DNA from 3 places in the Bacillus sp. 01N45 genome. Region 1 is predicted to be linked to each of the others. Evidence: predicted binding sites of a transcription regulator. Region 1 holds the regulator's gene; each other region holds the start of a gene.
The links. Region 1 encodes LexA, which represses DNA repair genes until DNA is damaged. Its sites were predicted from a motif close to CGAACATATGTTCG; they were not measured.
Positions count from the first base shown of each region.

Region 2: the regulator LexA is predicted to act here: its motif matches at 1,658-1,671, upstream of recA (recombinase RecA).
Region 3: the regulator LexA is predicted to act here: its motif matches at 2,170-2,183, upstream of recN (DNA repair protein RecN).

Region 1 is NZ_JBFTQW010000004.1:460,932-464,221, forward strand. It holds gene AC1DMU_RS12810 (DUF896 domain-containing protein) at 1-117, opposite strand, end outside; gene AC1DMU_RS12815 (YneB family resolvase-like protein) at 163-819, opposite strand; gene lexA (transcriptional repressor LexA) at 961-1,581, shown strand; gene AC1DMU_RS12825 (DUF4097 family beta strand repeat-containing protein) at 1,670-2,476, opposite strand; gene AC1DMU_RS12830 (DUF1700 domain-containing protein) at 2,477-3,019, opposite strand; gene AC1DMU_RS12835 (PadR family transcriptional regulator) at 3,012-3,290, opposite strand, start outside.
Region 2 is NZ_JBFTQW010000001.1:78,248-81,537, reverse strand. It holds gene pgsA (CDP-diacylglycerol--glycerol-3-phosphate 3-phosphatidyltransferase) at 1-339, shown strand, start outside; gene cinA (competence/damage-inducible protein CinA) at 360-1,598, shown strand; gene recA (recombinase RecA) at 1,741-2,772, shown strand; gene rny (ribonuclease Y) at 3,254-3,290, shown strand, end outside.
Region 3 is NZ_JBFTQW010000001.1:464,802-468,091, forward strand. It holds gene spoIVB (SpoIVB peptidase) at 1-192, opposite strand, end outside; gene recN (DNA repair protein RecN) at 311-2,050, opposite strand; gene argR (arginine repressor ArgR) at 2,317-2,766, opposite strand; gene AC1DMU_RS02400 (TlyA family RNA methyltransferase) at 2,909-3,290, opposite strand, start outside.

The sequences.
Region 1 (3,290 bases):
TTTTAAATATTGTTCACGTAGCGATTGGCGCTCACGTTGTTCTTCTTCAGTTAAACCTTCAGCTTTTGCTTTTTTCGCTAAGAAGTTAATGCGTTCAATGAGTTCGTGACTTTGCATCTCGAATCCCCCTTTTACTCAAAACTGATTATTATCATACAATAGTTAGTCCTCTTTATCAAGCAATTGCTTTGTATATTCTACATATCTTCGATGTACAGTTGCTTTTGAAACATCATGACCAAAACCACGAAGTGTTGCTGCAATTTCTTCAAAAGTTAATTCATTCCGGCGTAAACGTACAATTTCCTCAATTGGCACTTCTTTTTTCTCACGTCCTATACTTAAATGACGATTTTTCAAATTATTCTCTGGACGAAATCCTTTCTCTACCGCTCTTTGCATGCCACGTTTAATTTTTAAATTGTGGATCTTTCTTTGATACTCTTCAACAATCCCAATTATATCTAGTACCATCGAATCAGAGTCAGAGAGTTCTAATTCTCCATTATGCGTATGCGTATATACTTTTATTCCCTCTTTATGTAAACAGTGCATTAATGCAATCTTTGCATTCCCTCTACCAAGGCGCGTTTCATCTTGTATGAGAAGTACATCAACTTGTTCATCGCGAATTGTATCTAGCACTTCTAATATGCCATCACGTTCAATTGTATAACCACTAGCCTGCTCCTCAATCACCTTTACAACATTCATTTGATAGCGCTCAGCTAAATGCAATAATTCATCTTTTTGACGCAATAATGATGTTTCCTGTTCTTCTTTTGTTGTGCTCACACGTGCATAAATAATTGCATTCATATTGAACCCTTCTTTCTCACTATATTTTCCTTATAGTGTATCATAAATTCGTCTTTCGTTCGAACTTATGTTTGTAGAATGTTTTTTCGCATGTTATACTTATTAATAAGAAAAATGAAAGAAAACGAGGTGTTAGAAAACATGGAAAAGTTAACGAAACGCCAGCAAGACATTCTCGACTTTATTAAGCTAAAAGTACAAGAAAAAGGATATCCACCTTCCGTACGTGAAATCGGTCAAGCAGTCGGCCTCGCTTCTAGTTCTACAGTGCACGGACATTTATCACGACTAGAAGAAAAAGGATATATTCGACGCGATCCAACAAAACCACGAGCAATTGAAATTTTAGGTGACAACCGAATGGATACAGAGACACAATCTGTTATTCAAGTTCCAATTGTCGGAAAAGTTACTGCTGGATTACCTATTACAGCAGTTGAAAGTGTAGAAGATCATTTCCCACTTCCAGCTAGCATTGTTGCTGGAGCAGACCAAGTATTTATGTTACGTATTTCCGGAGATAGTATGATTGAAGCTGGTATTTTCGATGGAGATTTAGTTGTTGTTCGCCAACAACAGTCTGCATACAACGGTGAAATTGTAGTCGCTTTAACAGAAGATAACGAAGCAACTGTAAAACGTTTCTATAAAGAAAAAGACCATTTCCGTCTACAACCGGAAAACTCTTCATTAGAACCTATCATTTTAAAACAAGTGTCAGTTATTGGAAAAGTAATTGGCGTATATCGTGATTTACATTAAGAATAATAAAAGAAGATAATTACCTTATTTATATACGGTAATTATCTTCTTTTTTTGTATTTTGATAGATTTTCATACATTTTATTTCTTATGAACGAGTTTCAATCGTCACATCGCCAGCAGCTGTTTTACCACTAATCTTTTTACTACCATTGCCAATTGTTATATTTTTATTTTCTTCATTAAAAATCATTACTTCGCCAGCAGCACTTTGCCCAGTTATAACTGCATCTTGTGGTTTTTCTAATAAAGTAATATCTACATCCCCAGCGGTTGAACTTGCCTCTACATCATATTTAGGATCATGATCCATAATATGCACTTCCCCGCTAGCCGACTTCGCAGTTACTTTTCCTATTACCTTCTTAAAGCTCACCTCACCAGCTTTTGAAGATCCTTCCACACTTTTTGCTGTGACATTTTTCAAATCTACTTCTCCAGCGAGTGTCCCAACACTTACACAATCACTTTTCACATCACTTATTTCTATTTGTCCAGCTGATGAATTTATTTTTATCTCTTGGTATGAACGTTCAGGCACAAGGAGAGTTATTGTAGACGTTTGAAATCTAAAATCGTAAAAAGAAAAATCAAATGAAGCACCTTTTTCTCTTTCCCCAATAATTTTTAATGTGTCACCATCTTCGGCAATACGAACCTCGTGTTTACGTACATCTCCTGATTGCTTTACATAAAAAGAAGAGTCGGGAGATTTTTGGACAACAATATCCCCAGCATCTAACTTAACTTCTATATTTTTTAGTGTTTCGTTTTTAATTACGTCTTCTTTATTTCCTTCTTCTGCAGTTTGCACTGCTTTTTCATATGTTTGTGAAATCCCTATTACTCCAATAATGATACAAGCGATAGCTACTAACAATATTTTCTTCATCATCTACTCCCCTTTTATCATTTTGAAGTTCCATATTACATAACGTACGCATAACTTTTTAAACCACTTCGTACTATAATAAGCGATAATACATAACAACAAACCTACTCCAACAAACGTTATACTAACGAATAAATCCAACCATATAAAAGTACCCATAAATACTTTTCCAATAACGAAAAATGGTGTCACTACACTAGCAATTCCACCGAGCCAGAAGGAAAATATAAAAGCAATAATTGCAACTAACGGGCCTAACACAATAATAAAATTAAACAAACTAAGTCCAATCGCTGCCATAACAGCCCTTGTTATATTGGTAGTTGATGGGTCCTTGTTCATTTCGTCAAAGCGATACAAAGCAAGTAAGTCTTTTGCAATTACTTTCGGAGAGCCAAGGCCCTTTATTATTTCCGATTCAGTTTTTCCTTCTTCTATTCCAAACTGAAAATGCTCTTCATAATCAAATAAAATATCTTTCCTCTCTTCTTCCGGTAACTTTCTAAGATGACTTGATAATTCTTTAAGAAACTGTTCTTTACTCATCCCATTCCACCCCTTCAATAATTTCTTGTACGCCTTTTGCAAAATCACGCCACTCCGTTACTAACAAATTCAGTTGCGTTTCCCCTTGCTCAGTTAGTTGATAATATTTACGAGGCGGTCCCTCTGTAGATTCTTTTAAATACGTTTGAAAATATCCTTCTTTCGTTAAACGACGTAATAAAGGATACACTGACCCTTCCGATATTAAAAATTTATTTGAGATTTGCTGAACAAGTTCATAGCCGTAACAATCTTTACGTTTCACAAGTGC
Region 2 (3,290 bases), on a different contig from region 1:
GATAAATTACTTGTTTCAGCAGCGCTTATTACATTAGTTGAGATGCAATACGTACCTGCTTGGATCGTTATTGTAATTATCAGCCGTGAGTTTGCAGTAACTGGTTTACGCCTTGTACTTGCTGGAACAGGAGAAGTAGTGGCAGCAAATCAGTTAGGGAAAATTAAGACGTGGACACAAATTATTGCAATTGCGGCGTATTTATTACACGATGTACCTTTAAATTTAATCCATATCCCAGTTGCTGATATTTTCATATGGATTGCATTAATCTTTACTGTTATTTCAGGGTGGGATTATTTCTGGAAAAATAGAGCTGCTTTTGTAAACTCAAAATAGAAGTTTATGGGGGAATTGGGATGAATGCTGAAATTATTGCGGTTGGAACTGAATTATTACTTGGACAAATTGCAAATACAAATGCCCAGTTTTTATCTGAAAAGTTAGCTTCAATCGGAATTAATGTGTACTACCATACTGTAGTTGGAGATAATAACAAGCGATTACAGCAGGCGATTGAAGTTGCGGAAGAACGTGCTGACATACTTATTTTCACAGGTGGATTAGGCCCGACAAAAGATGATTTGACGAAAGAAACGATATCTTCTAGGTTGGGTGAAGAGCTTGTATATGATGAAAAGGCATTAGCATCGATAAGCGAGTACTTTAAGCGTACAGGTCGCGAGTTCACAGAGAATAATAAAAAGCAAGCGCTCGTTTTGAATGGAGCAACTGTATTTGCGAATGATCACGGCATGGCACCTGGTATGGGGCTAAATAAGAACAGGAAAGTTTATATTTTATTACCAGGACCACCGAAAGAGATGAAGCCGATGTATATAAGTTATGTAGAGCCTTTTTTACGTAACTTTACAACAGGAGAAAACATTTATTCTCGTGTGCTTCGCTTTTTCGGGATTGGGGAATCTCAATTAGAAGTGAAAGTTCAAGATTTAATTGATGGACAAACGAACCCGACAATCGCCCCCCTTGCGAATGATGGAGAAGTGACACTACGTTTAACTGCCAAACATCAAAATGCTGATGAAGCTGCGAAACGCATTCAGCATATGGAAGATTTGATTTTAGAAAGAGTAGGAAAATTTTTCTACGGGTATGATCAAGAGTTTCTGCATGATAAGGCGATAGAGTTATTGAAGAAAAAAGGATTAACTTTAGCGTGTGCAGAAAGTTTAACCGGTGGTCTCTTTGGCAATCAAGTAACAGAAAGTGCTGGTGTGTCTTCAGTATTTAAAGGCGGTATCATATGTTATCATAATGATGTGAAGCAACATGTTTTACATGTACCTGCGGAAGTGTTGTCTACTGATGGTGCAGTTAGTAAAGAATGTGCTCGTTATCTTGCTGAAAATGTTAAGGGCTTATTAAAAGCGGATATCGGAATTAGTTTCACTGGGGTAGCAGGACCGGATGCTTCAGAACATAAAGAGCCGGGAACAGTATTCGTTGGATTGGCGATTAAGGATGAACCAACTGTAGTCTTTCCTCTTATTTTAAGTGGAAGTCGTCAACAAATTAGGGAACGTTCGGTGAAATATGGATTTTATCATTTATATAAAAAGCTAGAAGAGATATAAGTTTCTTCTAGCTTTTTTTATGGTTAAACTCATTTTTATTTAATGGAAAATAAAAAAATCGAATAAATGTTCGATTTTGTTGGCAAATTGAATTGAAAATAGGTATAATAAGATTAGCAATTGAGTTAAGGAGGAATTTTGAATGAGTGATCGTCAAGCGGCGTTAGATATGGCGTTAAAACAAATAGAGAAGCAATTCGGTAAAGGTTCAATTATGAAATTAGGAGAACAAGCGGAGCGTAGAATTTCTACAATTTCAAGTGGTTCTTTAGCACTTGATGTGGCATTAGGGGTAGGCGGATACCCACGTGGCCGTATTATCGAAATTTATGGACCAGAAAGTTCAGGTAAAACAACAGTTTCATTACACGCAATCGCGGAAGTACAGCGTCAAGGTGGACAAGCAGCGTTTATTGATGCGGAGCATGCAATGGATCCTGTATATGCACAAAAATTAGGCGTTAACATAGATGAATTACTATTATCACAACCTGATACAGGGGAGCAAGGACTAGAAATCGCAGAAGCACTTGTACGAAGTGGCGCAGTTGATATTATCGTAATTGACTCTGTAGCAGCTCTTGTACCGAAAGCTGAGATTGAAGGAGACATGGGTGACTCACACGTAGGTCTACAAGCTCGTTTAATGTCTCAAGCACTTCGTAAGCTGTCAGGTGCAATCAATAAATCAAAAACAATCGCAATCTTTATTAACCAAATTCGTGAAAAAGTTGGGGTTATGTTCGGGAACCCAGAAACAACTCCAGGTGGTCGTGCGTTGAAATTCTATTCAACAGTTCGTCTTGAAGTGCGTCGTGCGGAGCAATTAAAGCAAGGTAACGACATCGTTGGTAATAAAACAAAAGTAAAAGTAGTTAAAAATAAAGTGGCACCACCATTCCGTGTTGCTGAAGTTGATATTATGTACGGAGAAGGTATTTCAAGAGAAGGTGAAATCTTAGATATGGCTTCTGAACTTGATATCGTTCAAAAGAGTGGTGCTTGGTACTCTTATAATGAAGAGCGTTTAGGGCAAGGTCGTGAAAATTCGAAGCAATTCTTAAAAGAGAATACGGATTTAAGAGAGGAAATTGCCTTCTTTGTTCGTGACCATCACGGAATTGGTGAAGACTCTGGCGCTGAAGAAACGGAAGATTCAAATCTTCAAGATTAAAAAATAAAAGACACGGTTCCGTGTCTTTTATTTTTAATTATTATGAAAGCGTTGTATATCGTTGGAGATAAAATATTTAATCTGCCTAAAAGGCTATGTATAAAGAGGGATATATGCATGTTTTGTATGCATAAACTGGAATTCACTAAGGTTTTCCAGGATAATATGCTGTCTTCTTTTTAAATTCATATATGAATTAGAGCTGAAGGTAAAGAAAGTAAAAGTAGACAACGCTTGACAATGAAAATTGCGATAGATACAATGAGAATGTATATTTTTTCTTATATACGAAACACTCTTCTCAAGAAGAGAAGTAATATTCGGAGTAAGACTTAAATCTTGCCGAAATAATAATATGACATTTTAATTGTGAAATGAAGAAAGTCCCTTAAAAAAGCGGGACGACGGTCTTTGCTGTATGTTGGTATTCAATGTACATGCCGACAGTCTTTTTTCATTCATAGCAAGGGGAGGTGAAATCATGAGTAGTACAGTTTGGATACTCATCTCCATTTTGC
Region 3 (3,290 bases), on a different contig from region 1:
ATGACGATCTGTAGATGAAGCGTGAAAAACTGGTAATGAAGCTATTTCTGATTGTTGCCCTTCAAAAACAACAAGTTGCTTCGGGGATGAAATAAACGTCCGAAGCGGTTTAAAACACCCAATAAAAACTAAAGAAACAAGGAGACAAAGACCTATTATTTTGCGAAATCTTTCTAATCTCAATTTGTTCACTCTCCTCGCTCCTACCCCACATTCAGCCTCTTGGCTTCACTTTTTAATCTCTCCTTGCAGTGCTTTATTTATAACCGGAAGAATTAAGAAATCATTATTTGAGAAAAAAAGCTATCCATTACTGGATAGCCTCTGCTGTCTGTTTAAAATGATGCGCTTGCGTAAGTAATTCTTTCGCATGTTCTGTCGTTAAATCTGTAATTTCCACACCAGAAATCATTCGAGCTATTTCTGTTACTTTATCCTCCATAGTTAAAACGGTAACTGATGTAATTGTCCGATCATTCGCTACTTGTTTTCGAATAAATAAATGTGAATCCGCCATTGAAGCTACTTGAGGTAAGTGCGTAATACAAAGTACTTGCGAGTTTACTGATACTCGATAAATTTTTTCCGCAATAGCCTGTGCAACCCGACCACTTACACCAGTATCCACTTCATCAAAAATAACAGATGCAACACCTTGATGCTTAGAAAAAATGCTTTTTAAAGCTAAAATAATACGAGATAACTCTCCGCCAGAAGCGACCTTTGAAAGTGGTTTTAGCGGCTCACCTGGATTTGTTGAAATATAAAATTCCACATGATCGTAGCCATCCGCCGTAAGTCTTACCGGGGCACCCTCAACAAGAGGCTCTTCAGCATTTCCTTCTCTCTTCATGATTCTCACTTCAAATTTTGTTTTCTCCATATATAATTCTTTTAATTCCTGATGAATGGCATTTGTAAGATGCTCTGCAAGCTCATGACGCATATTACTTAACGACGTTGCTTCTTGCAGAATAACACTTTCTAATTCCTTTAATTGCTTCTTCGTCGTTTCAATATGAACGTCTTTATTTTCAATCGTAAAAATTTCTTGTTCAATTTTATCAGCATACGCTAAAATCTCTTCTACAGTATTTCCATATTTTCTCTTTAGCATACGAATTTCATTTAAACGCGTTTCAATTTCGTCTAAACGCTTCGGATCATATTCCATCATATCGAGCTTTTCTCTAAGTTGATATGCAACTTCTTCTAATAAGTAGTAGCTATTTGCAATTGAATCATGATTTTCTTGATAAACTTCATCTAAATGTGTAATACTCTCCATTTGTCCCATTGCGCTTCGTACATTATCTAACCCTTGTCCGTCAGCGCTTAATGAGCGATATGCATCGCCTAATGCTTTGTAAATTTTTTCGAAATTAGAAATTTGCAATCGTTCTTCAGTTAATTCAATTTCTTCATCCATCTTTAAATCCGCCTTACTGATTTCTTCATGCTGGAATTGAATTAAATCTAAGCGATGCGCCATTTGTTGTTCATTTTCACTTAACGATTTTAACTGTTTTTTTAATTTCTCATAGTCAGCGTATACATTTTGATATATACCCAATTGTTTAACAATGCGATCTCCATCAAAATGATCAAGCATAAACATATGACGCTCTTCATTCATTAAATCTTGTGTTTCGTGCTGCCCATGAATATCAACAAGTGTTTTTCCAATTTCCTTTAATATACTAAGGGTGACCAGTTTCCCATTTACACGACATACACTTTTTCCGTTTGCAGCGATATCACGCTTCAAAATAATCATGCCGTCTTCTATTTCTATATCCAACTCTTCTGCCTTTTCAATACACGGATGCTTATCATCTTCTACATAAAATAGCCCTTCTATCTCAGCTTTTTCTGTTCCGTATCGAACAAATTCCGCTGAACCACGGCCACCTACAAGTAAACTAATCGCATCAATAATAATCGATTTTCCGGCCCCTGTTTCACCACTTAAAACCGTTAACCCTTTTTGAAAAGAAATATTTAATGCCTCAATAATAGCAAAGTTTCTAATCGATAATTCCGATAACAATGCCCCATTCACCTCGTTATAAACTAATCCCCTATTAAGGGCTTTTCTCAGTTCTTCATTCAAATAGTCAAACTATATGTTTGTATGTATAAATTACTTTTCTAACCGCTCCATTGTACCAAACATTCGTTTTACGGGTCAATCCACCTATTTTCTAATTTTATTCAAAGAAAATATTATATTACAATTAAGAATTCACATTTTTAACCAATAAAAAAATCCTGTTCACTTTCCACTTTACAGAGGAAAGCAAACAAGATTTTTTTTTACAACATATTTAAGAAACGATCAGAGACAACACCTGTATCTTCAGGTGTACGGCAAATAATTAAGCAAGTATCATCACCACAGATGGTTCCGATGATCTCATCCCACTCTAAATGATCAATAAGTGCTCCAAGTGAATGAGCGTTACCAGGCAATGTTTTTAGCACAAGCATATGTCCTGCCGTGTCTAATTTTACAAATGAATCCACTAGATTGCGTTTTAATTTTTGTAACGGGTTAAATCGTTGATCTGCTGGCAAGCTATATTTATAGCGCCCATCATGTAATGGCACTTTCACTAAGTGCAGTTCTTTAATATCGCGCGATACTGTTGCTTGCGTTACATTAAATCCCTCATTACGTAAAATATCAACTAATTCATCTTGTGTTTCAATTTCTTTGTTCGCAATAATTTCCCTGATTTTAATATGGCGCTGACCTTTATTCATACATTTGCACCTCACACTATCTCTTACCATAGTTTAAACATTGGTATACTTCACTTATTTATGTTAACTTATTATTCGTTGCTTGTACACAATTGTTTTTACAATCATTATACAATTACAACAAAAAGAGGAACAACATATGTTATTCCCCTTTTCCTTTTTGTTTTAGGATATCATGCGCCTCTGTAACTACTTGCTCAACAGAAACTGGAGAATGATTTTCGCCATTCTCACGTTCACCATGCCATTTCAGATGAATTAAAAATTCAATATTACCATCCCCGCCGGTAATTGGTGAGAATGTTAAACCTTCTACGTCGTATCCTTCTTTTATAGCAAAGTCGACAATCATTTCTACGACAGCCTCATGTACTTTTCGATCACGAACGATACCTTTTTTCCCAACTTGCTCTCTTCCAGCTTCAAACTGTGGTTTAATTAACGCTGCTACATCCCCATTAGGCATAAGCATTGTTTTTAAAACCGGCAGTATAAGCTTTAATGATATAAATGAAACATCGATA